3 regions of the Macrococcus epidermidis genome follow, and region 2 is predicted to be linked to each of the others. Evidence: riboswitches for the same ligand, from Rfam matches in the RefSeq annotation. Region 2 holds a riboswitch; each other region holds the start of a gene.
What was found. A riboswitch is a leader RNA that binds a small molecule or an ion and turns the genes downstream of it on or off. The one in region 2 is predicted to bind thiamine pyrophosphate.

Region 1 (11,331 bases), 510 kb from region 2:
AAGCGTATGACATTATTATTTGTTATCGTTCTAATAAACCTTTTCCCTGATAAATTTTATCAGCATACTTTTCTATACGATTCCTTTTCGTCTCGCTGCGTTTCGCTTTATTAATTTCAATGACGTACGCACGTTGGCGACCAGGTGTTAATTTATAAAACGCTTCTCTTAAACGTTCGTTCTCTTTAAATGCTTCTTCTAATTCGATAGGAATTTCTAATGGTCCATGTTCTTTTTTAGGAGGTTTTATGCCTGTTTTCTCAACTCGAATTGCTTCTTTAATATAAAAACGTATCATATCTGCTTTTTCTTCAATCTCTTCTACTGACGAAAAGCGTAATTGACGATCAACTTGAACATGTTCAGTTTGTTGAATTAAAAGATTGTATTTATCTTCAAGCATTACTCCTTTATGAAATAATATAGCAACATATGATTTAAAGCCATGTATCAGTAACACATTTTTATCTTTCATTGTATAACAAGGATGCATCCATTTATAATCTTCTTCAAGATCAAATTCTCTTATAATCGATCTTAACAATTGATAAGCATCGTGCCATTGTGAAGTTTTATTAAAAAATTTTTCTAGTTTTTGTTCTGTTGATAATTCCGTCATACGATTTCCTCCAATACTTCTTTATTATAAACAATATCTATTTATATAGGGGAATTAAATTTAATGAATTTTCATTATTTAATTGTTCTTTGTTTTAAAAAAGAAGCAGCATCGCTACTCCTTTTCATTAATATCAAAACCATATTTTTGATACACTTTTTTACTTTGATTATTCTGTAAATACTGATAAAGTTCCTCAGTTTCTTTCTTATGTTTAGTGTCTTTTATTTTAGCAATTGGATATGTTATCGGTTCATGTAAATCATCTTGAATTTTGAGTGTATGCTTTATTTTATTTGTTGATTTGAGGTCTGATGTGTATACGATACCTGCTTCAGTATTACCGGTTTCTACATAGGTCAATACTTGACGTACGTCCTTCGTTAATACTAATTTTGATTTGACTTTTTGATATAGTTTTTTGTTTTCTAAGGCTTGTTTACCATATTCGCCTGCAGGTACTAATTCCGGATTGCCAAGTGCAATTTTTTTTATCTTTTCTTGTTGTAAATCATCAAGAGATGTTAGTTTCTCTTCTGTTATAAGCACGAGATGATTTTTCAGTAAAGACTTTGTATCCTCTTTATCTACAGATTTATTTTTTACTAAATCATCAACTTTATCCTGTGCAGCTGAAAAGAATATATCAACCGGAGCACCGGACATTATCTGTTGCGCTAATGCACCAGACGCACCATAATTAAATTTAATATCAACATGCTTGTGTTCGGCTTCATAAGATTTTTCGATATCATTTAATGCATTTTTTAAACTTGCTGCCGCTGAGACAGTAAGTATTACTTTTTCCTGTGACCTTCCTTGTTCTTTCTCTTGATTTACACAGCCACTAAGTAATATACAGACAATAAATATTAAAAATGTTTTCTTCATTACTTACCTCCTAGAATTATTATGTATATTTTACCATATAAAAAAGACATACTACGTCATAACGTAATATGTCTTATAACTTAAATCCGTCATTTAATTAATTTCTGATTAAATAATCAAACGCACTTAATGCTGCTGTTGCACCAGAACCCATAGAAATAATGATTTGTTTATATGTTTGATCTGTACAGTCCCCTGCAGCAAAAATACCTGGTACATTTGTAGCACCATTTTTATCAACGATAATTTCACCGCGGTTATTTCTAGCAACTAAGTCTCCAACAAATTCAGTGCTCGGTACTAAACCGATTTGAACAAATACGCCTTCCAGATCAAGCGTATGTTCTTCATTTGTATTGCGATCAACGTACGTCAACGCTTTTAATGTAGCATCACCAGTTAATTCTTTTGTTGCAGCTGATTTAATAATCTCAGCATTATTTAATGATGCTAAACGATCTTGTAGTACTTTATCTGCACGTAATTCTTCACCAAACTCTAGTAATGTAACATGTTTAACAATACCTGCTAAATCAATTGCTGCTTCAACACCTGAGTTACCGCCGCCTACAACTGCAACGCGTTTACCTTCAAATAATGGACCATCACAGTGCGGACAATATGCTACACCTTTTGTTTGATATTCAGCTTCTCCTGGCACGTTCATGTTACGCCATTTTGCACCTGTTCCGATAATTAATGTTTTAGATGTTAGTTTACCACCATTCTCTAAAGTAACATGTACTAAATCATCAATTTTTTCTAACTTTTCAACACGAACAGCATTCATTACATCGATATCATAACTGTTAATATGTTCTTTTAAGTTTTGCGAGAATTCTGGTCCAGTCGTTTCTTTTACTGTAATAAAGTTTTCAATACCAGCAGTATCATTAACTTGACCACCGATACGTTCAGCCACAATACCTGTACGTAAACCTTTACGTGCTGCATAAATTGCTGCACTACCACTCGCGGGTCCGCCACCGATTACTAATACATCAAATGTTTCTTTCGCATCAAATTCAGAAGCATCTGCTCCACCACCAAGTTTACCGATAATCTCTTCAACAGTCGCTTTACCACTACTAAATTCTTCACCATCTAAGAACATTGTAGGAACAGCCATAATATCTTTAGATTCTTCTCTAAATGCTGCACCATCAATCATTGTATGTGTAATATTTGGATTTAATACCGCCATCATATTTAAAGTTTGTACAACATCTGGACATTTCGTACAAGTTAAGCTAATGAATGTCTCAAAGTTAAAAGGTCCTTCTAACTTTTTAATTTGATCAATAACAGATTGATCTGCTTTAGGTGCACGACCACTTACTTGTAATAAAGCTAAGACTAGAGAAGTGAACTCGTGTCCAAGTGGTACACCGGCAAATGTAATACGTGCTTCTTCATCAGGACGTGCTAATGTGAAGCTGGGTGTACGTTTCAAAGGTGCTTCTTTTAAAGTGATAAGTGAAGACATCTCTTTGATTTGAGTGAGTAAGTCCATCATATCTTTACTTGTTTTATCATCTCCAGCACTCGCTGTAATTACAACGTCGCCTTCCATTAACTCTAAATATTGAGCTAATTGTTGCTTTAATGTATCGTTTAACATTACATTTCCTCCTTTAAAGGATAAATTTCTATATTTTATTACAATAGATACCACAACGCAAAAATTTGCGTTGTGGCAGTCTTTTAATATTTATTTATTGTTGATTAAATTAGATTTTACCAACTAAGTCTAAACCAGGTGTTAAAGTTTCTCCGCTTTCTTTCCATTTTGCAGGACAAACTTCACCATCGTGGCTAGCTACATATTGAGCAGCTTTAACTTTGTCTACTAATACTGAAGCATCACGACCAATTCCATCATTGTTGATTTCCATTGTTTGAACAACACCATCTGGATCGATTAAGAATGTCGCACGTTGTGCAAGGCCTGCTTCTTCATCTAATACATCAAAGTTGTTAGCAATAACGTGAGATGGGTCACCAATCATTGTATATTGAATTTTGCTGATAGCTTCTGAATGATCATGCCATGCTTTATGTGTAAAGTGCGTATCACATGATACAGAATATACGTTAACTCCTAAACCTTGTAACGTTTCATATTGATCTTGTAAATCTTCTAATTCAGTTGGACAAACGAAAGTGAAATCTGCTGGGTAGAAGCATACGATATTCCAGCTACCTTTCATTGATTCATTTGATACTTCAACAAACGCATCTGATTTTGGATCATAAGCATTCGCAGTAAATGGTAAGATTTCTTTGTTAATTAATGACATGTGTAATTCCTCCTGAGAATTTAAATAAGTTATTTTAGACAGCCCCCAGATTAGAATAATTCTAATCTCTACAAAACTTATTATTACATGATGCTCGTTTTAAGTCAACCAACTCAAACTTTAAAATTGTGAAAAATATTTGACGTATTATTTAATATTTTTTTGAATAAAAATAGTTACTGTATTTAAATGGCATAAAGATTACTTTTTTCAATATCAATTACAGTAACTTATTCTCATTTACTTGAGCATTAAAGTAACAAATACAGCCAGTATAACTAGCGGAATAACATAGCGCAGCAAGAATGCCCAAAGTTTAAATAACCCTCGATATTTTTCATCCATTAATTCCTGCTTTGCAATTACAGCATCTAGTTTGTAACCCGCAAATAACGCATAACATAATGCTCCAATCGGTAACATAATATTCGAAACTAAATAATCCATATTATCAAAGAATGTTCCCGCTAAAAACTTCATCTGGCTTAAAGTACCATTCGATAATGCAGAAGGTATACATAAAATAAACAATAGTAAGGCGATTGCATACACATATTTTTTTCGTTTCTTTTCTTCATTTTTAATTGCATTTGAAACATTAATTTCAATTAAAGAGATAGATGAAGTAATAGTTGCAAAAAAGAATAGCGATAAAAATATAAGATAAAAGATACTGCCGAACGGCAACTGATCGAATACATACGGTAAAACGATAAACAATAAACCCGGACCTTGCGTATTATCAATACCTAGTGAGGCAGTCGCAGGAAATATTGCAAGACCTGCTAGTATCGTAACCAGTATATTTAAACCTACAACAGAAAAGGCAGATTGGACAATGTCCGTCTTCTTATCTAAATACGATGCATATGTTAACATGCCACCAAACCCTACTGAAAGCGAAAAGAATGATTGACCTAAAGCAAAAAGTACGCCTTCTGCATTCAGTGAATTAAAATCAGGTTTCAGAAAATATACAACACCATCCATTGCATTTGGAAGCGTTAAAGAACGAATGATAATCACAATAAATGCAATAAACAACATAGGCATCATGATTTTTGAAGCTTTTTCAATCCCATCCTGAATACCACGGGAAACAATTATCGCAGTAAGAAAAATAAATAATGCAGCGCCAAGTATTACATATATCGGGTTACTAATCAATTGACCAAATAATCCCTCGTAATTCTTCGTGTGTTGATTTGTAACTATTACATAAACAGTCCTCATCATATAGAGTAAAATCCATCCACCAATTACACTATAAAAACTAAGTAAGAAGAAAACACCAACATTACCGATATGACCGATTAGGTTAAAATATTTATTACCAGTAATTTTTCCGAATACCTCTGTGCTATACGTCTTTCCATGTTTACCTATTACAAATTCTGCTAGTAATAACGGCATACCTATAAATAATGTGAATATCATGAACAATACTAAAAATGCTGCACCACCATTATCAGCCATGACATACGGGAATTTCCACATCGCACCAAGCCCTATCGCCGAACCTGCACTTGCTAATATAAAACCAATTTTCGATCCCCAAACAGTTCTTTTTTCCATGTGTAATCCCTCACTTCATATAATTTTTTAAACAAAAAAGAGGCCAATGCACATGCATTGACCTCAAAAAAGAGACCTTATGCATACGCAACCGGCCTCAAGTAACGCGAATGAAGCCGCCATAGACACTTATATCTATGACGGGCATAAATATAAGTTATGACAGCTGCCACCACATATTTAATTTTGCACTGTTCTGTACAAAAGTCTTCATTCTAAATTACCTCACTTGTTTAAGATTACTGATAATTCTATCAGTATATTGTTTATGCGTCAAACAAATCTATTTAACGTACATCTGTTATATGCGTTATCGGAAAATACATTGCCAATAAATAAGCACTTACAACCATTATCAAAAAGACAGCTATCAATAAAATATCCCGATAGCTAAATGGCACATGGTAATAGTAAGTTCTAGTACCATTATGGAATCCTTTTTTCTCCATTGCAACAGACAGACGATGTGCACGTCTAATATTTTGACTTAATAGCGGGATAATCAAATGCTTTATGCGATTCAATCCTCTGTATTGGCTCGAATCTATAACGTGATAACGCATTTTCAATGCATTGCGTAATTGGAAGAATGACTCAAACATCATCGGCACCATACGGATTGCTGCCATAAAGGCATAGGCATATTTAGGTTTCACCTTTAAATGTTGCATCAAACTATAGAATACTTTTACAATTTCACTTGTAAACGCAATACTTAAACCAAAGAAACTGACTGTAATTGTTCTAAGTGATAAATGTATTCCTCTATATAAACTTTCTTCTGTAATATGCACGATGCCCCATTGAAATAGCGTAGTACTGCCGTCACCATAGAAAATCATAAATAATGACGAAGTGAAACTAAATAATAGCATTACACTTACAAAAGCCGTAATAAGTTTCAAACGCACACCACTCAATCCAATCATAAAGATAAACATAATAATCGCTAGATATAGCATCCAGTCAAAATGATGAATGAATATGACAAGTGCAAATAGTAAAACCCCTAATATCAACTTCGTAATCACATTCACATGATCCATAAATGTATGATATATCTTAAACTGTTCGTACATCATCACCCCTCCTCATTTCAGAAAGTATTCCATCCTGAATGCGTAACACGGTAGAAGGATATCGCTTTATGATTTCGTCATCATGCGTCACCATAATAATCGTTTGACCAGATTGCACACGCGCTTTAAATAATTCAATAAGTTCGAACGTATTATGACTATCCAGCCCAAATGTCGGTTCATCTAGTAACACAATATCAGCTTTTGTACTCAATGCAGTCGCAACACTTAATCTTCTCTTTTGTCCCATGGAAAGTTCAAAAGGATGACGATCTTTTAGATGGTACAGATTTAATTGCTTTAATAAATTTGATGTACGTTCCCCAGCTCGGCTTTTATCTAAAAATTGAAAGTTAAAGAAGATTTCATCGTATACACTACCTTGAATAAATTGCAGTTCAGGATTTTGATAGACGAGGTACATATTACGCGCTGCATCTTTTACTTTCTTCAAAGTTTTATCATCGTATTGCATCAAACCTTTATACGGGATAAGCTGCATCAAAGATTCTAATAACGTTGTTTTTCCTGTTCCGTTCTTTCCAGTAATCGCAATCCATTCATGACTGCTAACGACAAGTTTATCAATATGATACAACGTCTTTTCTTTACGTTTTACTGCCACATCTTTTAACACGAGTTCAAATTCATTTGACATATGCTCATAATGCAATGGTTTTGGTGCACACTTATATGCATTAGGATGCCATACACCATACTGGTTCAATAAATCTTCATGTTGCTCAAGAATAATTTGTGGTGTGCCTTGTGTAACCAACTTACCATCAGCATCCATCAGAATAATACGATCAACATATCGCCAGATATGCTCAACTTTATGTTCTACGATAAGTACTGTCTTATCCTGCCATAAATCGATCATCAATTCCCATAAATGCTTTGTTGCATCGCTATCGAGCATCGCTGTAGGTTCATCTAAAAACCACGTATCAGCATTCTGCAGCAATGACCCAGCAATTGCGAGTTTCTGTTTCATACCGCCACTGAGTTGATTGATTTGTTGTGAGGGTTCAACATCCAGTCCTACTTTAATCAAAACATCATTAATTAATTGATTCATTTGCGATTTATCAACATTTTGATTTTCCAGAATAAAAGCTAGTTCTTCGTATACTTTCGGCATACAAAATTGACTGTCTGGATCCTGAAATATAACACTAGCATTCATGTCCCGTTCTAATACATCATATTTCATCGGTAAATCGATCAACTCAGGGACGATGCCACTTAGTACGTTCAACAATGTGCTCTTTCCAGAACCTGAAGGTCCGAGCAATAATACTTTTTCTTTCTCTGCTATCGTAATATCGATACCGTCAAATATCTTTTCTGTTTCACCGGGATATTTCAATCTTAAATTTCTAACAGATAACATCATCTATAAACTATCGTAATCTGATTGAGTTGATGTTCTGAATAGCTTCGTTACACCAGTCTGATCCAATGCTTTAACAATTAAATATGACAACACCCCGGTTACTAATGCGCCACTAATCAAACGCATTATAATATAAAGCAGCACGTTCCATCCTGCTACTTCAGACATATATCCATAGAAATACTCAACTGGCAGACTTATAATTGCAGCTGCAACGCCCGCTAATATACACACCATCATGCTACGTGATTGATATTTGAATAACATAAATACAAATTCACATGCCAAACCTTGTAAAAATGCAAAAACAAACGTCGGAATATCAAATTTCCCCATTACAATTGTCTCTCCTGCACCTGCTGCAAACTCAGCCAGTAATGCAATTCCTGCTTTTGGAACAATTAAATACGCCACAACTGCAGCCATAAACCAAACACCATATATTAACTGTTCAAAATGTAGCCCCAGTGGTTTCATTGCCTCATAAGGTAACCAGACAAAATTGTACGCTACTGCAAATAATACTGCTACTAATACTGTCACTAAAATTTCTGACAACTTCAAACCCTGACTATTTCTGTTCATTTTCATTCCTCCATAAAAAATACGCATCCTTCTATAGAGAAGACTGCGTACGGAAAAATAGCCACACTTATACTGTGACTATACACTTCCCTACGCTAGTATCATCTAGATCAGGTTCAAAGGGTCTAAGGCTACAGCCTTATCTCAGTTTTTAATAAAACACCCCTAGTGCGCTTATTTGATTTGTTATTTTTACAGTACTCGCGAAACTAAATTTTGTCAACTCAAAATTTCTTTCACCGAAGAAAAGATGAAAGCCCAATTGAACAACCCCAATTCAGAATTCTATTTCGCTTACTCAGATAATGACGTTGCAGGTTATTTAAAAATCAATATAAATGATGCACAAACTGAAGCTATGGGAGAAGATACACTTGAAATTGAACGCATCTATGTTGATAATCGCTACCAAAAACAAGGCATTGGTAAACATCTTTACAACAAAGCAATTGAACGTGCTAAGTATTATCATTTAAAAAAAGTTTGGTTAGGCGTGTGGGAGCATAATCAAAATGCCCTTGCATTTTACAATAGAATGGGATTTAAACATATAGATTCTCATGTCTTTCAAATGGGCGATGAAGCACAAACAGATTTTATCATGGCGCTTAAAATTATATAATGTTATCTTTTTCACAAATGAGTCTATACACTTTTTTATATAACGGATATAATATAGTTGTATATTCATATTTTAATTTATTTTTTTAAATTTACTGTGATAAAAACACATGAGGAGGCACTAAAATGTCTATTGAAATTCCAGCTAAAACTATCGAAGATACTTATGCTTCGAAAGGCAACATTGAAAACGTATTAAATCAAGTAGCAATGAAAGAAGTGATGGTAGATAAGACACCTGGGCGCTATATGTTAAAAGCGATTATGTCAGGTTTTTTACTAGCTATTATGGCAGTGCTTCAACTTGCAGCTAAGACACAATTTGCTTCAACTGAAAATGCAGGGCTTATCAATTTAGTAGGGGCAATTGCATTCAGTATCGCACTCGTAATGATCGTACTTACTAATTCTGAATTATTAACAAGTAACTTTATGTTCTTTACAGTGGGTTATTATTTCAAAACAATCACAATGGGTAAAATTATAAAAATATTTACGTTATGTTTCCTGGGAAATATTATTGGTGGATTTATCTTATTTGGAATGATGACAGGCACTAAAGTTATGACACCTGAAATGGTAGCAGCATTAACAAAAACAGTAGATGCAAAAACAATAGCATCAAGTTGGCATGCAATTCTAATTAAAGGGATATTCGCTAACTTCTTTATCAATATCGGTATTTATATTTCATTACAATGTAAGGAAGTATTAGCTAAAGTATTCTTTATCGGTATCGGAGTAGTTATCTTTGTATTTATGGCTTACGAACACGTTGTTTACAATGCTGGATTGTTTGCCGGAATGATGTTCTACAATATCGATGCATTATCTTGGATCGATGTACTCAAAAATATTTTCTACGCATATATCGGTAACTATATCGGTGGTGGTTTATTTATCGGATTAGTTTATGCATACTTAAACGGTAGAAGAGACGATGTCATCAGAAACTAAATAACTTTTTATTTGCGTGAAGTGTAAACTTCACGCATTTTTTATATTTTTTTGATCATGCAATAAGCTGGATATCTTTCGCCCTCTATTTGATTACCTTGTTCAAATCCAAGTTTTAAATACATGTCGTGTGCAACCGTATTAGGGACATCCACAAGTAACGTTATATATTTTATATGCGGAAAATGACTCATAATGAATTCCGGTAAAGCAATTAACGCTTGTTTTGCATAACCATTTCTTAAATGCCTATAATCAGTCGCAAAAGATCTTATGTATATACTGTTATCCACTTCAAATTTGTTTTCAAACTCACTATGTTCATGTAACACAAAAAATACAACAGGTATTCCCGCTTCATTTAGTCCAAAAATTGGTGTGCGATTAGTATCTTCTTTTGCCACACTGATGTTTACTTCCGGACTTTTCACAAACTTTAATTGTTCTTCAGTTAACTTAAATTGTAATAGTAAATCTTCGTGGTTTTTTGTATATCGAATAAGTTTCATAAAGTGCTCTCTTCCTCTCTTAAGTCATCTTATTGCATAAGGATTATTATTAAATTATAACAAATTGATATAAATACTGTTTACTTCTATATCTGCTAGGGAAAACATTCAAAAAAGATATGGAGGGTTTCTATGGACATTAACCAATATAAAGTAATACCCAATACTAAATTTGATTTCAATAATTATAAAACATCAGAAAATGAAAAACAAAATAACGATAAAATAAAAGTCGATATCATGCCTGATTTAACAGAAAAACTTGAAAAGCTCCATCTAAAATTACATGCTGCTGAAAAAAATGGTATCATCGTTGTGCTGCAGGCACTAGATGCCGCCGGAAAAGATGAAGTTATCAGTTATATCTTCTCTAACCTAAGTGCACAAGGATTAAAGACTACTTCTTTCGGTAAGCCGAATGACACAGAGCTTAAACACGACTATTTATGGCGTTATCATGAAGGGTTACCTGAGCGTGGGCAAATTGGAATTTTTAATCGTTCATACTATGAAGATGTACTTGCGCCAAGAATACATGATTCTGTTGAAGAACATGAAACGCCAAATAATGAAATAGATGAATCAATTTGGAAAACACGATACCGTCAAATCAATGACTATGAACGTTATTTAACTGAAAATGGATTTGAAGTGATTAAATTCTTCTTCAACATGTCCAAAGATGAGCAACGTGATCGTTTACTTGAGCGAATGACTAATAAAGATAAGAACTGGGAGTTTTCATTCAATGACGTAAAAGAACGTGAGTATTGGGATGACTATCAAAAAATATTCT
Region 2 (11,331 bases):
AGATAATTCGGAAAGCATAGGCTTCTGGATTATCTTCTTTTTTTTTATTCTTCTATTTCATCTTTTAATTTTGGTTTTGATTTCATCATACGGTTGAATGCGATAAGTAGCTCCTGACCACTTAGTCCGTCCACTACAAGCTGTTCAAGTAACTTCTCTGCATAAACTTGTCGTAACGTATAAATGTGGCATTCGATGATTACAGAGATTTTATCTTTTAAAGGAATAATCTGTTTTACAGTTGATTCAAATAAGGCAGGATCATTTGATGCACGTGTAATAACAACACGTGTATCGAGCATCGTCTCATTATCTAAATAGTGCTGCATTTTTTCAAGATGAATATCATCGATAACGATTTCAAGCAGCCAGCCTGTACCGCTGTTTTCTTTATTAATAATGACACCGTCATGCAGCGCATATTCTGTTACTGATTCGTTTTCGACGATTTGAAATCTTACTGCTTTAAACGTTTTCATGTATATCCCTCCATTATCTATTATAAATTATCACATATAATTTTCAAATTATAAAATTTTTCTTTTTATATCGAAAATCTTTTCGTTTTTGATAGAAAATGAAGCATTATTCAATTTTTGAATGTACTTCATATCTAAAATTGAATTGCTGCATTTTTGCAACAATTTATTTTCATTATATAGTGCTATTAAGAAAGGAGGTGACACATTGATAAATAAAGTAATATTAGCAGGTAGGATTTCCAGTGATATAGATTTAAAGGACTTTTCAGACAAACTGCAAATTGCATCATTCTTTCTGGCTGTTGATCGCGGAAAGAAGAAAGGTGCGAAAGAAAGTACTGTTGATTTTCTGAGATGTAAAGCATTTAATCGTACAGCTACAAATATACATTCATTTTGTAAGAAAGGTTCGCTCATTTGTGTGACAGGACAAATTCATAATAATCGCTATGAAAGAGATGGTCAGACAAGGTATTCAACTGAAATCGTAATAGAAAGTATTAAGTTTCTCCCTTCATTCGGCGGTAATAATAAAGAAAAGACGCCTGATGAAACATGGGATGAACTGTCATACGATGAAAAGTTAATTGTTATTAATGGATATCGTGCAGCTAAAAAAGAAACATCAGATTACAAAAAGGAAACAGTTTCTAATGTAACGACAGCTCAACAAGAACGTGATTCAGTAACAACATATAATCAGCGATGGTCTACTGAACTGAATAAAGACGAAAAGATGTCTGCTGAGATTCAAGAACAAGCAGAAGAAATTGTGCAGAAGTTCAGTGGCGAGTCATCTCTTAATCACAATGAAACAACGCAAAATGAAAATGATAAAGTTGCATCGTCAGTTAATCATAATGATAGCGTGATTGAAGACGAAGATAATGATAGTTCTTCTGAAATGACAGAGGAAGAAATAACAGATCAACAACTACCATTTTAAGTTAGATTGCTTCATTACTCACACACCTCACATCCTAATACACCTCCCAAATTAAACCGTCTATCGCTCGTGCCGGAGCGATAGACGGTTTTTTGTATCGAATTGAGATAAGGCTGTAATATATTTGTAATTTAAGGAAGTTACTTATAATAATGCTGTAACCAAAGAAATGTAAAATCGTGATAAAGTAGTGTTATTGATAAAAGAGACTATTCGGAGGAATTATATATAATGAAAAAATTAGCAGCAATTACTACAATGGCAATACTTACTACAGGCGTAGCTACAACACAAGCAGACGCAAAAGAACATAAAGTCGCTCAAGGTGAATCTTTATGGACGATTGCAGATAAATATGACACTACAATCGAAAAGATTAAAAAGATCAATAAATTAGAATCAGACGTAATCGTTCCTGACCAAAAGTTAGAAGTATTAGTTAAAGGTAAATACGAAGTTAAAGCTGGAGATACTTTAGGTAAAATCGCACGTAAATTCGACGTAAGAATTACTGAATTAAAAAAATGGAATAAAATTGAATCTTCTAAAGAATTAAAAGAAGGTCAATTATTAATTGTTGAGAAAAAATCACATCGTAAACATGTGAATGCAGCTCCAGTAAAAGCAGCACCTGTTGCTAAAAAAGTAGCAGCACCAGTTTCAGCACCGGTTACAACGCAAAATACTGCAGCAACTGCACAACCACAAGCTCAACCAGTACAACAAACTCAAAAAGCAGTTCGTGTACAACCAGCACCAGTTCAAAAAGCGCCAGTACAACAAGCACCGGTACAACAAACTAAACGCGCTGCAGTACAACAAACGTCAGCACCAGCTGGTAATTCATCAGTAGACGCACATTTACGTTTAATCATGCAACGTGAATCAGGTGGAAATCCAAGAGCAGTTAACGCAGCAGGTTACTACGGATTATTCCAATTCTCTCCACAAACATGGGCAGCTGTAGGCGGAACTGGTAACCCAGCACAAGCTTCAGAAGCAGAACAATGGAAACGTGCACGTATTTTATATACACAACACGGCGCGCAACATTGGTCAACAGCATACTAATAATAAATTTTAAGCAGAACTTTACGTTCTGCTTTTTTTTGATAAATCTTAGTGTATTGTTTCAAAAGTGTGACAATCTTCATAATTAATAATATAGCGAGGTTTCTGATATTTTCCTTAAATATTTAACACTATATGGTAATTGCTTTATTTCTTATTTTTTATTGTAACGCAAGCGTAATAAAAGAGCGTATCTTTTATTTGGCTGTAACCTATGAAATATTTATTTCTGATATAGTTAATTACAAGAACAAAGCATATTCATTCAAAAGAATTCATCAATAAAATAAAATATAAACATTTCCCGGAGGAAAATAAACATGAAAAAAATCTTAAGTATTACAGCAGCAATTGCAATCACTACGACAATGGCAGTTTCAACAGCAGATGCAGCTTCATACAAAGTTAAAGCTGGCGATTCATTATGGAGTGTTGCAAATAAATATGGTACGTCAATTGCAGCAATTAAATCAGCAAATGGCTTAAGATCTAACTTAATCCATCCGAACCAAGTGTTAAAGATTAATAATAAGAATAGTGTCGTTTACAAAAATACATCATACAAAAAATCTACGTATAAAGCACCTGTAAGTAAAACTGCTTATACAAGTTCAAAAACTGTAAAAACAACAAACACTACTTATATTAACAGAGGTTTAAATTGGGCTGCGTTAGCACAATGTGAATCTGGTGGTAATCCATCTATTAATACTGGAAACGGGTTCTATGGTATGTATCAGTTTGATTTACAAACATGGCGTGGCGTTGGTGGATCAGGATATCCGCATCAGGCATCAGCTGCAGAACAAACGAAACGTGCTCAAATTTTATATAACATGCGTGGCGCACAACCTTGGCCAGTATGTGGACTTCGCTTATAATTTTAGGACTAACGACAATGTCGTTAGTCTTTTTTTCAATTCTTGCTTTCATAATTTGATTACGTTACACTAACATTAAATACATATATTACTACTAGGGGTGCCTTTTGGCTGAGATGACTTTGTCAAACCCTTTACCTGATCTAGATAATGCTAGCGTAGGAAAGTAGTTAAATTCCTTTATTGATTTTATATTTTTAATAATGGTATTTAGCCCATTTCCTATTTGGAGATGGGCTTTCTTTATAAACTTTTAGGAGGTAAATGATGTTTACACAACAATTAAAAGAAGAAGTAGAGCCAATTATTGAGTCAATTTACAATGACCCATTTATACAGGGAATGGTGCGTGGTGATTTAAGTAAAGAAGCAGTGATTCATTATTTAAAAGCAGACCATCTTTACTTAAACGAGTTTGCGAAAATTTATAGCTTATTAATTCCGAAATTAGATGATAAAGAAGGTATTAAATTTTTATTAGAACAAATCGATTTTGTAATGAACGGAGAAGTAACTGCACATTATACTTTAGCAGACTATGCACAGGTTGATTATAAAACAATCATTAAAGACGGAGAATGGTACCCAACAAGTGATCATTATATTAAACACATGTATTTTAATGCATATCGTTATAGTGATGCAGCATTTACAATTTGCGCGATGGCACCGTGTCCATATGTTTATCAGCAAGTTGCTTTAAAGATGAAAGAACGTCATGATTTCAACGGCAATCCATTTAAAGACTGGGTAGATTTCTATGCTACAGAGATGAAGCCGTTAATGGAACATCTGGATGGCTGGGTAGATGAATTTGCTGAACACGCAAGTGAAGCGGAACGCGCGGTATTAACAAAGAACTTTAAAGAAAGCTGTATACATGAGAAACGTTTCTTTAATATGGCTTATACACAAGAAACTTGGGAAAGTGTGGTTGAATAATATGAAGACAGCTTTATCAATTGCAGGAACAGATCCAACGGGTGGTGCTGGAACAACAGTAGATTTAAAAGTATTTCAATCAAGAGGCGTCTATGGTATGAGTGTCGTAACAAGCATTGTTGCACAAAATACGTTAGGCGTTCAGCAAGTATTTAATCAGGATGTAGATGTTATTGCAGCACAACTAGAGAGTGTGTATAGTGATATCGTACCGGATGCAGTGAAGACAGGAATGCTTGCAACGAGTGAAGTCATGGATGTCGTGCGTCCTTATATTGTAAAACATGATATCCCTTATGTAATCGATCCTGTCATGGTAGCTAAAAGTGGTGATGCATTGCTTGACGAAAATGGACGTAGTGCGGTGCGTACGAAACTTTTAGATGTAGCAACGGTTGTGACACCAAATATTCCGGAGCTTGAGGAAATCGTACAGATGAAAGTTGAAACACTCGATGATATTAAACGTGCCGGTAAAATATTTATCAATGAAATTGGTTCTGACAGTGTGCTGATTAAAGGAGGTCATCTTAAAGGAGATGCTACAGATTATTTATTTACTCGAGATGATTTTGTTGTTTTGAAAGGTGAACGTTATGATACAAAACACACACATGGCACTGGATGCACATATTCAGCAGTAATTACATCTGAACTTGCGAAAGGAAAATCTATTGTAGAAGCTGTACAACTTGCAAAACGTTATATGGATGCAGCAATCCGATTCACACCAGAATTAGGTCATGGTCAAGGCCCAGTTAATCACTTTAAATTTCAGGAGATGGAATAATGATATTAGAACAGATAAGAAAAGATAATCCACTCATTATTTGTATTACAAATGATGTAGTTAAAAATTTTACAGCGAACGGCCTACTGGCATTAGGTGCCAGCCCTGCGATGGCGACAGAAAAGTTAGAGATGGATGAATTTCTGACACATGCTGGTGCATTGCTCATCAATATTGGTTCAATTGAAGAAGATGATATTGAAAATATGCTGGCTGCTGCAAAATATGCCAATCACCATGATGTACCTATCGTATTGGACCCAGTTGCATGTGGCGCATCTAAATTTCGTAAAGATTTCTGTTTAAAATTGTTAGAAACATATGATATTACAGTAATTCGTGGGAATGCTTCTGAATTACAAGCTTTGACAGGGGAGGCGAATATGAAAGGGACAGATGCAGATACAAGTCTGTCAACTGAAGATGTGGCACGTGCTGCATATAATAAATTTAATTGTGCGATTGTCGTAACAGGTGAAATCGATGCAATTTGTGTGAATGGAAAAATTAACTTAATTGAGAATGGTACTGCACTTTTAACAAAAGTCACTGGTGGTGGATGTTTATTAGGGGCAGTTGTTGCAAGTTTCATATATAATGAAACTAAACCAACGTTAGAAACATTAACAGAAGCATTGACGACATATACTGTTGCCTCAGAGTTTGCTGAACGTGCGTCTAACGGCACTTTGCCGGGACATTTTGCTGTAAATTTAATCGATCAGTTATATTTAATACAGGAAAGTGATGTGGCAGAGAATAGACTTGTGAAAGAAGTGTAGCGAATGTTTGATAGAAAATTATTGCGCGTTTATTTTATTGCAGGTACTCAGGATACATCTGACGGTAATCTTGAGCGAGTATTACAGGAAGCACTTGAAGCCGGTATAACGCTATATCAATTTAGAGAAAAAGGTCCGAATGCTCTGACTGGAGAAGCTAAAGAAATATTAGCGCGAAAACTTTTTGCGATGTGTAAAGCAAAAGGTGTACCGTTTATTGTTAACGATGACATTGAACTAGCGAAGAAAATTGATGCAGACGGTATTCATCTTGGTCAGGATGATGAGAAAATCGAAAACATCATTGATGATTTCAATGATAAGATTATCGGGCTCTCTGTCGGTAATTTTGCAGAATATGATCAATCTGATTTGACGCATGTTGATTATATCGGTGTAGGACCAGTATATGAAACAAGTAGTAAAAGTGATGCAAAGAAACCTGGAGGCATAGAACTCATTCGTAAAATGAGACTATATGATGAAGACATTCCGATCGTTGCAATCGGTGGTATTACAAGTGCCAATAGCGAGATGATTCTTGCTGCCGGTGCTGATGGCATTTCAACAATTTCTTCTATTACGAAAAGTGACGATATTAAACAGGTTGTTACTGATTACCTGAAATATTATACAGATAAATAAAAATATATGGTTTTTGTTTATGATTATCACTTTTTGTGATAAAATAACCTCTATGTGAATAATATTATGAGGTGAAAGAATGAAGAAAAAGGCAATTTGGCCGTTAATCATTGCAATTGCATTATTTTTAGCGGGTTGTGATTATTCAAAAGAAGAGAATCGTACTGGATTTTTCTATGATACATTTGTACATCCGTTAGACCAATTGATCCATTGGTTAGGTGCAAATATGGGACATAACTATGGTTTAGCAATCATCGCGATTACTTTAATCGTACGTTTTGCACTTTTCCCATTTATGATGCGTACATATAAGAACCAGTATGTAATGAAAGAAAAGATGGCGTTAATCAAGCCGCAGATGACTGAAATTCAGGAACGTGTGAAACGCGCACGAACACAAGAAGAGAAGATGGCTGCAAACCAGGAAATGATGGCATTATACAAAGATAACGGTATCAATCCACTGAACATGGGATGTTTACCTTTACTGATTCAATTACCAATCGTAACTGGATTATTCTATGTATTGAAATATCCGACATCAGGTGGTATTACAAAATATCCAGATTTCTTATGGTTCGATTTAACAAAGACTGATATTGCAATGACTGTTATTGCAGGTATCGTCTATGCAATTCAGGCTTATGTATCAATGCAGAATATTCCCGAAGAACAAAAAGCACAAATGCGTATGATGATGTTCATCTCACCGATTATGATCGTGTGGATGTCAGCAATCTCTCCAGCAGCGTTACCATTATATTGGGCTGTCGGCGGAGCATTCTTAGTTGTTCAAACATGGTTAGGGAATAAGTTCTATAAGAAGAAAGTACATGAAGAAATTGCACCTTTAGTAGCAGCACATGAACAAAATCAAGCAGAAAATAAAACTAAAAATGTGCAAGTTGTATCATCTAAAAAGAAGAAAAAGAAATAATTAGATAGAAAGTGACCTCAAAATTGATTTGAGGTCACTTTTTTTAATTGGTGAGAGGAAAGGGGTTCGGAAGTGTCGTCAAAATAGATTTGAAGCCACTTCCGTGTACCGCAGAGCTAAATCCAGCGAGTAAGTGTCGTCAAACGAAATTTGAAGTCACTTCCGTGTACCGCAGAGCTAAATCCAGCGAGTAAGTGTCGTCAAACGAAATTTGAAGTCACTTCCGTCCACCATAAATGCAAAACCCTGTAGTATGTGTCGTCAAACGAAATTTGAAGTCACTTCCGTCCACCATAAATGCAAAACCCTGTAGTATGTGTCGTCAAACGAAATTTGAAGTCACTTCCGTCCACCATAAATGCAAAACCCTGTAATAAGTGTCGTCAAACGAAATTTGAAGTCACTTCTTTCATCCCTTCCCAAATCACTTTCAAACGCACTAACACCACTCTTTTTTAAATTGTTCAATAAATGTTTTCATATATGCATTACGTTCTTCTGCCATTGTCTTTGCAGTTTCTGTATTCATCAAGTCAATCAGCTTAAATAATTTCTCATAAAAATGATTGATAGCAGTACTCGGTGTTCGATAGTCACTTAAATCATCGCGAACAGGTATGTTTGGATCATACATCGCTTCACCAAACTTTCCGGCAAACATAAATGTTCTGGCAATTCCTATCGCACCTAACGCATCAAGTCGGTCAGCATCCTGAACAACTTTGCCTTCAAGCGATTTCAACTTCCCTTCATTCTTTCCGCCATTAAAGCTCATATATTTAAGAATATGATTAATAGCTTGTCGATGTTCTATAGGAAGTTGAATTTCCTCGTAAAATTTATTCAATCGTTCCCATGCTGCAATAGTATCAAATAATTTCTCGTCGACAGTATCATGTAATAACGCTGCCATCTCAACGATAAAAAGATCAGCATCTTCTTTTTCAGCGATTTCAACAGCCATTTTTCGGACACGTTCGATATGCGCATAATCATGACCGCTCGATTCATCTTTATGCACATTTTTCACAAATGATTCGGTGATGAGTAACACTTCTTTGTTATTCATGTGAAAAAACTCCTTTTAAATGTTTACTTTATATAAAAAGTTGGTATAATAAGATTACGAATTATCAGAAAATTCAAAACATATTTATATGACAAAGGGGATGTAAATCATGCAAAATACATATCATTTCGAACTCACGAAACAACAAAAGAAACTAGGATTTACATATTTGATTGTTCATAGTGTATTTTTCTTAAATTTAGCAGCTGATTTCTTATTGATACATTAAATAAAAAGGGAGTGGGAATTGATTTCTCACTCTCTTTTATAATATCGGTGATATTAATCTTGCAATGGCTTCCTTAACTCTGATGAGTAATACGCGTTGATCATAAATTTCCTGTGTGAGCTGACTGGAAACTTTAACGTCATCTTCAAACGTCTTACGTAATTTATAGGCAATATCATGATCGTATATAAATGCGTTAACTTCAAAATTTAGTTCAAAACTTCTAAAGTCCATATTTGCTGTACCGACACTTGCGACTTCATCGTCAATCACCATCATCTTCGTATGGATAAATCCATTTTCGTAGATAAATATATTGCAACCGGCCTGAATCAGTTCACCGACGTTTGAATATGTGGCCCAATATACGAAAGGGTGATCGGGTTTGTTAGGAATCATGATGTTGACTTCTACTCCGGTAAGCGCAGCGATTTTCAATGCATCAAGCAAAGAAGTGTCAGGTATAAAGTAAGGTGACTGAATAAATATAGATTCTTTAGCTGATGTAATCATCTTCAGATAACCGAATTTGATATGTTGTTCACTGGAATCTGGCCCACTCGAAGCAATTTGAATTCCGATTTCGCCTTTACTATCAACATCCGGGAAATATTTTTTATCATAATGCATAAAATTACGCGTTGACTGGGAATTCCAGTCCATCATAAAACGTAGTTGTAATGCATTGACTGAGTCACCTTCGACACGTAAATGGGTATCTCGCCAATACCCAAATCGTTTATCTAGTCCTAAATACTCATCGCCGACATTAAAGCCACCGATATATCCGATTTTTCCATCTATTACAACGATCTTACGATGATTTCGATTGTTCATCCTGAAATTAATAAGAGGAAAGTGAGAAGGGAAGAATGCTTCTACCTGCCCGCCAAGCTTCTTAAATGTTTTAAAACGGGATAAAGTTAATGTACGAGATCCGATATCATCGTACAGCATCTTAACTTCGACACCTTCTTCAAGCTTCTGCATCAATACATCTAATATTTCTTTACCGATACCGTCTCGCTTAAATATATAATATTGAATATGAATATGATCTTCAGCATTACGTATATCCTGGATAAGCGCATCAAACTTTTTGCGACCATCTGTAAGAATTTCAACTGCATTATCTGTCGTCAGAAATGATGAATAATTATTTAAGTTCATACGAATAATATCTTTATGCTTCATAATTTCTTTAGAGCGCACCATTAGATCATCTTCATCAATTGCATGCATCTGTTCATGCACAATTTGCTGAAGACCAATTTTATCTTCTTCATCTAACTTAAAGATACTTGACTGTTTGATTTGACGGCCGAATAGTAAATAAATTATGAAACCGATAATCGGCAGGAAGAATAGTACAAGTAGCCATGCCCATGTGGATCCCGCCTGTCTACGTTCTAAAAAGATAATTGCGAAAGCTAAAAATATGTTAAAGACAAATGCAACAAAGAAAAGTATTGAAAAAACTTGAGAATAATCGATGTTTGAGAATACTGACAAAAAGCATTCCTCCTTTAGAATTAGCTTTATTATACATGAAAAAACAATTAAATACTTTTGTGTTTATACAATTTTCATACTGAATCTGTTTTTTACAAATCACTATCATTGTTCACAAAATCTTTACATAAATAAGTCTATGGACCTATAGCTATATTGGTTATTTTCGGGTACACTAGTATTAACAAATTGATTAGGAGTGATCGAAATGAAACAATCTCAGGAAAAAATGAAAAATGTTGTCACTCTGCTTTCTTCACTTGGTGTTAATATCTCAAAAACAAAATCACGACTTGAAGTTATGCGTACGTTACCACATGTAGCACCCGCAAAATTAAAATAATATACATATGAGATGACATTCGAATTTAGAGTGTCTTTTTTTGTTGTTTAAATTAAAAACTCTTTATCCATCCAATATTGGTTGATAAAGAGTTTTATTATGTGGATATTGATTATCTCACTTGCTTATACTTTTTAATTTGTTCGGCATCAGAGTGATAAAAGATAGATAATGCAACACCTATCCCACACATCAATGCCCAAAGCGCACTACCACCATAGCTAATGAATGGTAATGGGATACCCGTAATTGGCACAACCTGAATCGTCATGCCGATATTTTGAAATACATGGAAGATAATCATACTGATTAATCCAACTAAAAATATAGATGCGAATTGATTTGTGGATACTTGTGCCATACGAATTAAATGTGTAAATAATGCCAGGAATAATACGAGTACGATTACAGTACCAATAAACCCAAATTCTTCACCGATAACTGAAAAGATGAAATCGGTATGATTCTCAGGAATGTAAACTTCTCCGCCTTTAAATCCTTTACCGAATAATCCACCAGATCCGATAGCTTTTAATGACTCCATCAAGTGGAATCCTTCACCGTCACTATACTGTGCCGGATTTAGCCATGAGTTGATTCGGCCAAGCTGATACGTCTTAATGCCGAGTACTTTATCGATAAGTTCAGGTTTATAGATGATTGCAAGTATAAGCGTGGCACCAATTGCTGTAAGCCCAA
Region 3 (11,331 bases), 1.1 Mb from region 2:
ATCTTACTAAATTGTTTAATATATTATATCACTTCAAAATATTTATATCAGAAACTAAATTTATATATTGACCATGACGTAACGTTATAGTTTAAAGTAACATTGTGAGGAGGTAGGATATGAATATTAAAAAAGTATCTGAATTAACAGGTGTAAGCATAAGAACTTTGCATTATTATGATGAAATCGCATTACTATGTCCAAATAAAAATGACAACGGGTATCGTGATTATAGTGATTTAGATTTAGACAGACTTCAGCACATAATGCTCTATCGCAAAATGAATTTATCACTAAATGAAATCAAAGCCCTTTTAAAGAACAATGCAAATATGATAGATGTCCTTACAGATCAACGAACAAGACTGGAAGCGCAACAACAACAGATTCATTCAATGATTACACTAATCGACCAAACAATAAAAAGAAAAAAAGAGGGTAAGAAGATGACACCAGAAGAAAAATTTAAAGGTATTAATTTTAACGATAACCAGTATGAACAAGAAGCGCGTGAGAAGTATGGTGATAAAGCGGTAGATTTATCACAAAAGAAAATTAACCAGCTTTCAGATGATAGTAAAGATCAACTTTCACAGGAATGGATAGATATATTCGTGACATTTAATCAATTAAAAGATAAACCTATTGAAGACCAAACAGTCTTGCAGCATACTGAAAAATTTTATCACTTTCTAAATGAAAATTTTGGAACTTATTCACGAGATGCCTTTTATGGATTAGGTGATATGTATATAATTGATGAACGATTTACTAATAACATCAATCAGTATGGCGAAGGACTTGCGGAATATATGAGTGAAGCAATGAAATATTATGCTACGATAAATTCTTAAAACAGCGCATTAGCTGTTTTTATTTTGAATAAATTTAACTATGCAAAATAATTATTATACGTTAAAAATAAAGTCCTTAGTAATAAATTTTTACAAAGACTTTTAAAAATTCAGAATTTAATATAAAATGTTATTAACAAATATGAAAAATAGGTGACATGATGATAAAACCAGTAAAAATAAAAAAAGGTGATACAATCGCCATTGTATCTTTATCTAGTGGCATGGCAGGCGATGAAGATTTCATATGGAGAACGAAGCAGGGCTTAGAAAGACTTGAATCTGTATTCGGGTTAAAATATAAAGTAATGCCGAATGCATTAAAAGGTTCGGAATATTTATATGCACATCCTGAAAAAAGAGCAGAAGATTTCAATCAGGCAGTATTAGATCCAGAAGTTAAAGCAATTATTTGTACAATAGGCGGTACCGAATCAGTGCGTATTATGCCTTATATAGATGTAGAAGCGTTTAAACAGAATCCAAAGATTTTTATGGGATACTCAGATACGACAGTACAACATCTATATTTCTACCAGCACGGAATAACAACTTATTATGGTCCTGCACTGTTAACTGACTTTGCTGAAAATGTAAAGATGGATGAATATACAATCAGTCAAATATTAAATTTACTTTTTACTGATAATCCAGTTGGACGTATTTATACTTCAGAAACTGTGCGTAAATTTGGATTGTTATGGGATGAGATTGCCAAAGATTTTGAACGAGAAAATTTACTAAATACAGGGTACGAAGTGATTAATGGCGTAGGTAAAGTTCAAGGACACTTAATAGGTGGCTGTGTTGAATCGTTAAATCATATACAAGGAACGAAATACTTTCCAGAATTATCAGCATTTAAAGATGCGATTCTGTTCCTTGAAACATCAGAAAGACACACACATCCTGAAGTGTTAGAGCAATATATCAGAACGTATGCAGTGATGGGAATCTTTAAAATAATAAATGGGATGATTATCGGTAGACCACAAGATGGGGTTTATTATGAAGAAATTAAAGCAGTCTTTCAAAAGATACTTAAAGAAAACGACAGAGAAGATTTACCGGTATTTTATAATGCAAGCTTTGGCCATAATGAACCGAAAGGGATATTACCTTATGGTGCTCAGGCTGAACTCGATACTTACAATAAGACGTTTACAATATTAGAAAATGCAGTAGAATAACCAGCGCTGGCTGGTTATTTTTTTAACTAATCTTATTGATTCATTCTTTTGAAAAATCTGATAATAATATATCATTAATATAATATGTTAAGTAGGTGATGATTATGAGTAGCATACAATATACATCTCAAATCAAACAAGATGAGTATCAACAATTAGTAGCGGTCTATCATAGTGTCGGATGGATGGGACATGATTTAAATAAAGTTGAACAAATATATAATAATAGCTCACATTATATGATTGCGAAAGACAATGAAACAGTAATTGGATTTGCGAGGGCATTATCTGATGGCGTATTTAATGCAGCAATTTATGATGTTGTTGTACATCCGAATTATCAAGGACTAGGTATTGCTCGAAATCTCGTGCAGCAATTATTAGATCAATTTGAATCATTATCGTGTATCCATTTGATATCAACAACAGGAAATGAAGCGTTCTATAATAAGTTGGGTTTTAAAAAACTAACAACAGCAATGGCAGTGTATCATAAACCACAATTGGAAGCAGAATATACAGAATAAAGTTAAATTGATAAAAATTTGGTGAGTAAACGAACATACGAGATAAAAAAATCAAAATTATTCGCTAGCTCGAGAGCAAACGAACAATCGTAAATAAAAAAACTAAAATAGTACGCTTGTTCAAAAAAATTAATAAACCCGGAGGTCAATATGTCTAATAAAGTATCTATCATTTTACCAAATAAAAAATTTATTGCTGATTTATATTATTGGTTATTTGAAGATGAAGTACAAGAATCTGCGAAATGGAATGGACCATATTATGCAAGACCTGCGACGGAGCTAACAAAAGAGGAATATGTGAACAAGCCACTGACTTTAGAATATGTCTATCAAGGTATTCCGAAATCAATGTATATCATCCACGAAGGACAATTTCTTGGGACTCTTCATGCAAATTGGGTGAGTGAAGAAACAAATTGGATGGAGATAGGAATCGTCATTTTCAATCCTGAATATTGGAGTGGAGGTTATGGTACTTCTGCATTCCAGCAATGGGTTGATTATATCTTTAATCATAGTGATTTACACCGTATCGGGATATCAACATGGTCTGGGAATGTTCGTATGATGAAATTAGCTGAAAAAGTAGGAATGATAGAAGAAGCCAGAATTCGTGATGCCAGAATAGTTGATGGACAGTATTATGATGCAATTAAAATGGGCATGCTGAGAAGTGAGTGGGAAGATAAAAAGAGGTGATAATATGTTACAAGGTGAACATATCATAAATATTAATCAATGTAATCATTGGGTAAAAATTATTGGAGATTATCAAAATCAAATCCCTTTAATTATCGTTCATGGTGGTCCAGGAGGTAATCATTATACATTCGAGCGTACTTCTGGTCTAGAACTAGAGCAAAAAATGCCTATTATATATTATGAACAACGCCACTGTGGTAGAAGTGATAAAGTTGATGATATTAGTACTATTCATATTAAACAGTTAGTTAAGGATTTAGAGTCATTAAGAATCGAACTAGAAATTGATCAGTTTAATATACATGGTTATTCATTTGGAGGTGAGTTGGCATTACACTATGTTGTGACCCACCCACAACATATTCATAAAATAATATTAGAATCTCCGTCATTAATTACATTATCCATCAGTAATTTAGTTCAACTTTCTGGTTTCTTATCAGTCTTTAATGATGGAAATAGGAAATTAATAAATGATTACTTACAAAACCACGATATCTATCAATCTATACAATATGCCTGGTCAATTGCTAGTGTTGAAGAAACAGATCAACTGCTATTTCATAAATCTAATTATGCTATTTCATAAATCTAATTATGCTATTCTAAATCGTAAGTTGTGGGAAGAAAGTGGTTTAGTTAATGATGGGATATTCTATAATGAAATTGTGAAATCATTAAATAGTGAAAATCTACTTGAACAAATCACATCTTTCGATATTCCTACGTTAATCATTACTGGAATATTTGATAAGAATACTGGTATAGCAACAACAGAATTAATACAATCGAAGTTAAAAAATTGCCAGGTTGAATACTTTAAAGAAAGTGCTCATTTTCCGGATATTGAGGAAACAACATTGTTTGTAAAAACGATTAAACACTTTTTGGGAGGTTCAAAATGATCATAAGACATGCGACAATTAATGACGCTGAACAATTAATGAATTTAATAGCACATGTAGAATCGACATCTGACTTTATGTTAAAGGAACCGGGAGAGCGTAATAATAGTGTGGAGAAACAAACGAAAATGATTGAGCATTTTAATAATCAATCTAATAGCACATTATTAGTTGCTGATAATGATGGATTATGTGGTTATCTCATCGCGATAGGCAATACTTCATTACGAAATAAACATTCAGCGTATTTAGTAATAGGCGTACATCAAGAAGTCAGAGGGCAAGGTGTTGGGACTTTGTTATTTGAAGCGGTTGAACAGTGGGCTAAAACTGTCGGTATAACGAGATTAGAATTAACAGTCGTAACAGAGAATGAAGCAGGCATTAAATTATATCAGAAAAGTGGATTTGAAATCGAAGGTATAAAACGAAGATCATTGAAGATTAATGAGAAATTTTATGATGAATATTATATGAGTAAATTATTGTAGGTGAATATATGAATTATATACAAAAGATGAGACAACATGTTGGGCATGATTGTTTAATTGTGATTGGTGCCGGTGTGATTATTGAACAAGACGAAAAGATTCTTTTAGAACAAAGAGTAGACAACGGACTATGGGGTATTCCGGGTGGATTGATTGAAATAGGAGAAAAGGTAAAAGATGCTGCAATAAGAGAAGTGACAGAAGAAACAGGATTAATTCCAAAAGAATTAGAATTGTTTGGTATATATTCAGGCGCAGATTACATCGTGACTTATCCAAATGGTGATGAAGTTTATTCTGTTTCGACTATTTTTTATACAAAACAATTTGATGGTAAGCTTACTATTTCTGATGAGTCTAAACAATTACGATTTGTATCTCGTGAAGAAATGAAAGATGTTGAGATCAACCCACCACATAAAGAATTTGTAAGTGATTGGGTGGAAGGGAAAATGGATATTAATATTTATTAATGTAATTAAGTAAAAACATCATTAAATCACAGGATCACTAAGTTGGTAACGGACCCATCTTTTGATGACGAGTTAGAGAAAGGTAATGTATTTTTGTTTAGATAAATACAATATAAGGAGCATTATTAATGGATGATGAGGTAATTTTACTAAATTGGATTGAAGATTTTTTAAAACAAAACATTAGTATCAGTATTTTTGTGAAATATTATAGAGATATCTTCGATTTCCTAATTAGTGAAGAAGAAATAGAAGAACGAAGATATTATTTGTATAAAGAATTACATGAATACCTAGAATGTTATGATTTTATAAGTAATACAATTGATGAATATTATTATTTAGATGAAAATGATGTACGTGTGTAAGTCTCAGAAATGTATTCGAGAATTCTTAACTGATTATAATAGGAGATTAATAAGATGGAATTTAGAAGACTGACGATTAATGATGAAACATTATTTATGGAATATTTTAATGCTTGGGGAGAAGAACAGGAAAGTATTGTACCATCTGCTACAAACTTTAAACGATATAAATCTTTTCAAGACTTTATCAATAATTTAGAAGAACGTGAAAGATCATATGAAGTATTAAATTCTACATTATTTTTAATTGAGGATGGTAAAATCATAGGTTCTTCTAATGTACGTCATTACTTAAATGAGTTTTTAATGAATTATGGTGGCCATGTTGGTTATGGAGTTAGACCTGACTTGAGAGGTCAAGGTTATGCGTCAAAGATTCTAAATGAGTCCTTAAAATTTTTGAAATCTTTGAATGTAGAAAAAGCACTTATTACTTGTGATGAAGAAAATATTGCGAGTAGAAAAGTAATATTAAACAATGGTGGTGTACAAGATCAATCGCATATAAGAGAAGATGGTGGCGTTACGAATAGATTTTGGATTGAATTATAATATCCTTTTAAGATTTAGTATTACTTTATGCATATATAACGTATTATCTGTTTACTATTATTAAGGTATAAATACAACTCACCTTTATAATTTTTGATAAAATAATAATGATTTGTTTGTGCAATCAAATCATCGTTCAATGGAGCAGGTAAGAAATTAATTGAAAAATCATTAGAATACGCAAAAGAAAATAATGCAAGATATGTATGTTTAGAAACTGGTGTAGATAACGTGAAAGCACAAGGGTTATATGAAAAAATGGATATGTCAGTAGATAATGAAGTATTGCATTACTCAAGCGTATTTTAATATATTTGTATTTATAAGCTATCCATTGTAAAATGTAAATGAAAAGAGGAGTGCGGTAACACTCCTCCAGTAGATCCGTTTATACGGTGACTAGCCTAAGTTTTTTTTTTGCTCAATAACCACTCAGCTATGTACAGCTTATGAGTGGTTATTTTTTGTCTTTGTCATTAAGTCTAATAATGAGCGGTATAATGATTGCAAACATCATCAACATTATACTCAATAACTCAAAATCAGTCATGCTTTCCTTTCCAGGAGAAACACCTAACAAACAAAATCAAAGGCATCATCCCTTAGAGCTATCCACCACTATAAACTCATCTACAAATACTATTATAAAGAGTAAATAAAATAATTAGAACGAATGTTCTCTATTTTGTTATTTTTGCATTTTCATGAAATCCATTGTAAAATGTAAATGAAAAGAGGAGTGCTACACACACTCCCCTTGTAGAACCGTTTATACGGTGACAAGCTTTTTATGATTTCAATTTCGAATAACCACTCAGCTATGTCCAGCTTATGAGTGGTTATTTTTTGTCTTTGTCATATAGTCTAATAATGAGTGGTATAATGATGACAAAAATCATCAACATTATACTCAATAACTCAAAATCAGTCATGCTTTCCTTTCCAGGAGAAACAACTAACAAACAAAATCAAAGGCATCACCCCTTAGGGCTAGCCACCACTATAAACTTATCTACAAATACTATTATAAAGCGTAAATAAAATAATTAGAACTGATGTTCTGTTTAATTTGTTATTTTTATACCAAAGTCAGTACTCGCAATATACTTTATTTCTTTCTGATTGCGAAGTGTTGGTATCGTTAACCAGAGAATTGAAATGGCAAAGTAACATATTCCAGATAGAGAAATAAGTTGTATTTCAAAATGTACCTTTATGGACGGTATACACACCGCATGGTAATGTGTTAAATCATAAATTCTATCAAAAATTAAGATTTATAAAGTACGGTGAGGCAGAAATTAGTGATAAATTATCTTTTTACAAATTCAAAAAAGAGGAAGGATTTTATGATTGAAGCAATAAACGAACAGAATAGAGCATTGGTTATTGAATTCTTTAATAAACATTGGGGATCTTCAGAAATGATTGTTTCTTCTGGGAGATATAATTGTGCTGAGTTACCAGGTCTAATTTATATGGAAGATGAAAAGATTACTGGGCTATTAACATATATTATTAAGGATAAAACGATTGAAATCATTTCTTTGGATAGTGTGATTGAAAATAGAGGTATCGGTACACAATTAATGAATTTCTTGGAACGATTAGCGTATAAAAATTGTAAGTTTAATATTAGAGTAATAACAACTAATAATAATATAAATGCATTGAAGTTCTATCAAAAACTGGGCTACAGAATAAAAGAAATAATTCCCGATGCCGTAAACGAAGCAAGACTAATTAAACCACAAATACCAATGGTTGCTGAGAATGGAATCCAAATATTAGATGAATTAGTATTAGAAAAGTATATTTAATAATATATTAAATATAAACAACATAATAATCATCATATATTGACAGAACATACAATTATTTGTATATTGAAGTCAACTTAAGAAATACACTAGGGGCATTTAACGATAAATTGAGATGAGGTAGTCCTCAGACCCTTTGAACCTGATCTAGTTCAAACTAGCGTAGGGAAGTGTGCTAATGAACTGGTCTATTTATTATGTCTTTTTCATGCACCTTTCTATCAGGAAAGGTGTATTTTTTATGAATAAAATCATAGAGGAGAATATTTGATGAAAACTGTAATGGTTACTGGCGGAGCTAGAGGTTTAGGAGAAACAATCGTGAAAGGTCTCAATGCTGAAGGTTATAATGTGATTATTAATTATTTTCAAAGTGAAGATGCTGCAAATTCATTAGTAGCATCATTTGGAGAAGATAAAGCGTTAGCTTTTAAAGCTGACGTTACAAAACGTGCAGATGTAGATGCAATGGTGAAAGCAGGGATAGAGAAGTTTGGCAAAATTGACGTAGTTGTAAATAATGCACTTGTTGGATTTAAGTTTGATCCAGTAGCACAAAAGTCATTTAAAGATTTATCGTGGGAAGATTATCAACAACAAATTGATGGAACGATGAAAGCTGCATTCAATATAAGTCAAAGTGTAATCGATGGTTTTATTGAGCAAAGAGATGGAACGATTATTAGTATTGGCACAAATTTATTCCAAAATCCGGTTGTACCTTATCATGAATATACGACTGCTAAAGCAGGTTTACTAGGGATGATGCGCAATATCGCAAGTGAATTAGGACAATATGGCATTCGTGCAAATATGATTTCCGGTGGTTTACTGAAAACAACTGATGCTTCTAGTGTAACGACAGATGAAGTATTTGAATTAATCGCTAATTCTACACCACTAAGAAAAGTTACAACACCACAAGATGTTGCAAATATGGTTGTCTACTTAGCATCTGATAGAGCGAAAGGAATTACAGGTCAAAATATCACTGTTGATGGTGGGTTAACGATGAACTAGGGGGAGTTTTAAATGTCAAATATGCATATCGGCATATTGATTTATGGTATAGGACATCATTTGGCGGCATGGAAAGCACATGATTCTCAAATACATCGTTTAGGTGATATCAGTTATTATCAATCTCTTGCTCAAACTTGTGAACGTGGAAAGTTTGATATGATTTTCTTTGCTGATAATCAAGCATTTAATGCAACACATGAAAATATAATGCCAGCGATGTGGCTAGATCCAATCGTAAAACTTTCAGCAATATCACAAGTAACTAACAATGTTGGTTTAGTATGTACGATATCAGGAACATTTATGAATCCATATCATGTAGCCAGACAAATTCAATCTTTACAGCATATATCGAATGGCCGTATGGGATGGAATCTGGTTACATCTATGACAGATGAAGAAGCAAGAAATCATAGCATGGAGTATTTACCTGCTCATGCACAAAGATATGAAAAAGCTAGAGAATTTGGAATAATAATGGATAAATTATTTGAATCATGGGATGAAAAAGATTTTATTTATAATAAAGAAAATCATCAAATGATAAAACATCAAAATATACAACCAATCAATCATATGGGTAATTATTTCCAGGTACGAGGGCCGTTATCAACACCAAATTCTAAGTATGGAAAACCTATCGCAATGCAGGCAGGTGCTTCAGTTGAAGGCCTAAAATTAGCAGCAGAACAAGCTGATGCTGTGTTTTCCGTAATCTGGAATATCTCGATGGCTAAAAGATATCGCGAACGATTGAAACAGGCAGAAGAAAAAGAAGGAAGAAAGAATAAAATTAAAGTTCTACCAGGTTTAGTTACATACGTTGCTGAAACTGAAGAACAAGCTTATGCAAAGAAACAAGCCTTAGATAATATGCTGGATATTGCAAGTTCATTAAAAATGCTGGAATTATTTATTCATCAGGACACTTCAGGATGGGATTTAGATGCGAAAGTACCTGACTTACCACTTTTAGCATCGTTTACTGGACCGAAAGGAAGATATGAAACAGTACTTGAAATTATCAAAGATAAAGATCCAACGGTACGAGAACTTTTAGGATATTTAGCAGCAGGTGGTGGACATTTGACTTTAATCGGTACGCCGGAAATGATAGTAGATGAATTTGAAAAATGGTTGAAAGAAGGTGTAGCAGACGGATTTAATCTCATGCCACCAACTTTACCTAACAGTTTGGATGATTTTGTTGAACTCATCATACCAGAATTACAATCAAGAGGTTTGTTCAGAGAGGATTATCATACTTTAACATTGAGAGAACATTTAGAAATATAAAATAAAATATATAGATCTCTAAAAGAGGTCTATTTTTTTTTTTTTTTTCATATATAATATAAATAACTAAAAATTCTGAAAAAGGAGTATATATGAAATACATAATAAATATTTCCATCACCATTATCATGCTCTTTTTTATTGCATGTTTACCATCACTTTTTCACGATCAAAGAATAGATGTTCCTAATTTATTCATTGCAATTAAAGACACGTTTTATTCATTATTACATCCTAATACAATCGTATTTGAGAATTTAAAGTCAGGTGTCAAACATGATATTTTCCCATTTATTTTTGAACCTTGGGTAAATTCAATGACGATACTATTTATTGCGCTTATTATCTCTTTATTATTCTCATTAATAATCGCATTCTTGATGTATCAATCTCAAGTTTTTCACAATATTGTAATGCATATTAATCGCGTATTAAGTATTGTGCCTGATATTTTTTATATCCCTGTATTTATTTCAATTATTATATTCATTTATCTTAAAACACAAGTGTTGATATTTGATGTTGCATCAAGTCATGAACAAAACGCTGTCATATTTCCGATTTTATTACTGCTAATTATCCCAATAACAAATAGTATTACTGTCATTAATCAATTATTAATTGCAGAAAGAGAAGAAAGCTATGTATCATTTGCAAGAAGTAAGGGTTTAAATAACAAAGAAATTTTTTATCGTCATATTTTAAAGAATATTCTAACAGGCTATTTTATTAACTTTAAACAAATTGTCTGGATGACTTTATCAAGTTTATTATTTTTAGAACGATTATTAAATGTATTTGGAATTTCTGTTTTTATTTTTGAATATAATACGCCAGTAGTACTGTTCATCTCATTTCTAATGATGTATATCCCAATACGTTTATTATTCTTATTTTCTGATTTATATACTAGACACACTACAGGAAGGAGCATGTCATAATGAAACGCATTTATCTTTCTATTTGTTTGCTTATCATTCCTGCGATTATTGGATTTATTTACTTTGATATATTAAACGGCAAGGTGAAAAAGACCAATTTCTTATATGATAAAGATGGGAATATGTTGGCGAGTTCACCATTTCCGCCCGGAAAAGATTATATATTTGGCGTTGATAGGAACTCTA

Region 1: another riboswitch for thiamine pyrophosphate. It lies ahead of KFV12_RS01080 (ECF transporter S component); the one in region 2 lies ahead of tenA (thiaminase II).
Region 3: another riboswitch for thiamine pyrophosphate. It lies ahead of KFV12_RS05555 (3-oxoacyl-ACP reductase); the one in region 2 lies ahead of tenA (thiaminase II).

Annotation. Positions count from the first base shown of each region.
Region 1 is NZ_CP073819.1:196,218-207,548, reverse strand. It holds gene KFV12_RS01115 (YdeI/OmpD-associated family protein) at 23-619, opposite strand; gene modA (molybdate ABC transporter substrate-binding protein) at 734-1,510, opposite strand; gene ahpF (alkyl hydroperoxide reductase subunit F) at 1,608-3,131, opposite strand; gene ahpC (alkyl hydroperoxide reductase subunit C) at 3,241-3,810, opposite strand; gene KFV12_RS01095 (sodium-dependent transporter) at 4,051-5,385, opposite strand; gene KFV12_RS01090 (energy-coupling factor transporter transmembrane component T family protein) at 5,673-6,464, opposite strand; gene KFV12_RS01085 (ABC transporter ATP-binding protein) at 6,448-7,860, opposite strand; gene KFV12_RS01080 (ECF transporter S component) at 7,864-8,448, opposite strand; TPP riboswitch at 8,519-8,625, opposite strand; gene KFV12_RS01075 (GNAT family N-acetyltransferase) at 8,627-9,070, shown strand; gene KFV12_RS01070 (formate/nitrite transporter family protein) at 9,196-10,026, shown strand; gene KFV12_RS01065 (GNAT family N-acetyltransferase) at 10,068-10,535, opposite strand; gene KFV12_RS01060 (PPK2 family polyphosphate kinase) at 10,668-11,331, shown strand, end outside.
Region 2 is NZ_CP073819.1:2,162,674-2,174,004, reverse strand. It holds gene KFV12_RS11625 (YwpF family protein) at 45-479, opposite strand; gene KFV12_RS11620 (single-stranded DNA-binding protein) at 688-1,428, shown strand; gene KFV12_RS11615 (LysM peptidoglycan-binding domain-containing protein) at 1,660-2,499, shown strand; gene KFV12_RS11610 (transglycosylase family protein) at 2,820-3,380, shown strand; TPP riboswitch at 3,467-3,562, shown strand; gene tenA (thiaminase II) at 3,645-4,322, shown strand; gene thiD (bifunctional hydroxymethylpyrimidine kinase/phosphomethylpyrimidine kinase) at 4,315-5,112, shown strand; gene thiM (hydroxyethylthiazole kinase) at 5,112-5,894, shown strand; gene thiE (thiamine phosphate synthase) at 5,898-6,539, shown strand; gene yidC (membrane protein insertase YidC) at 6,619-7,479, shown strand; gene KFV12_RS11580 (HD domain-containing protein) at 7,919-8,548, opposite strand; gene cls (cardiolipin synthase) at 8,814-10,289, opposite strand; gene KFV12_RS11570 (Lmo0850 family protein) at 10,498-10,632, shown strand; gene KFV12_RS11565 (FtsW/RodA/SpoVE family cell cycle protein) at 10,745-11,331, opposite strand, start outside.
Region 3 is NZ_CP073819.1:1,044,663-1,055,993, forward strand. It holds gene KFV12_RS05500 (MerR family transcriptional regulator) at 120-854, shown strand; gene KFV12_RS05505 (S66 family peptidase) at 1,016-2,044, shown strand; gene KFV12_RS05510 (GNAT family N-acetyltransferase) at 2,149-2,571, shown strand; gene KFV12_RS05515 (GNAT family N-acetyltransferase) at 2,722-3,273, shown strand; gene KFV12_RS05520 (alpha/beta fold hydrolase) at 3,248-3,865, shown strand; gene KFV12_RS05525 (alpha/beta fold hydrolase) at 3,852-4,181, shown strand; gene KFV12_RS05530 (GNAT family N-acetyltransferase) at 4,178-4,672, shown strand; gene KFV12_RS05535 (NUDIX hydrolase) at 4,681-5,145, shown strand; gene KFV12_RS05540 (hypothetical protein) at 5,274-5,513, shown strand; gene KFV12_RS05545 (GNAT family N-acetyltransferase) at 5,568-6,065, shown strand; gene KFV12_RS13360 (GNAT family N-acetyltransferase) at 6,189-6,374, shown strand; gene KFV12_RS05550 (GNAT family N-acetyltransferase) at 7,415-7,885, shown strand; TPP riboswitch at 7,967-8,071, shown strand; gene KFV12_RS05555 (3-oxoacyl-ACP reductase) at 8,153-8,905, shown strand; gene KFV12_RS05560 (NtaA/DmoA family FMN-dependent monooxygenase) at 8,918-10,204, shown strand; gene KFV12_RS05565 (ABC transporter permease subunit) at 10,297-11,145, shown strand; gene KFV12_RS05570 (ABC transporter permease subunit) at 11,145-11,331, shown strand, end outside.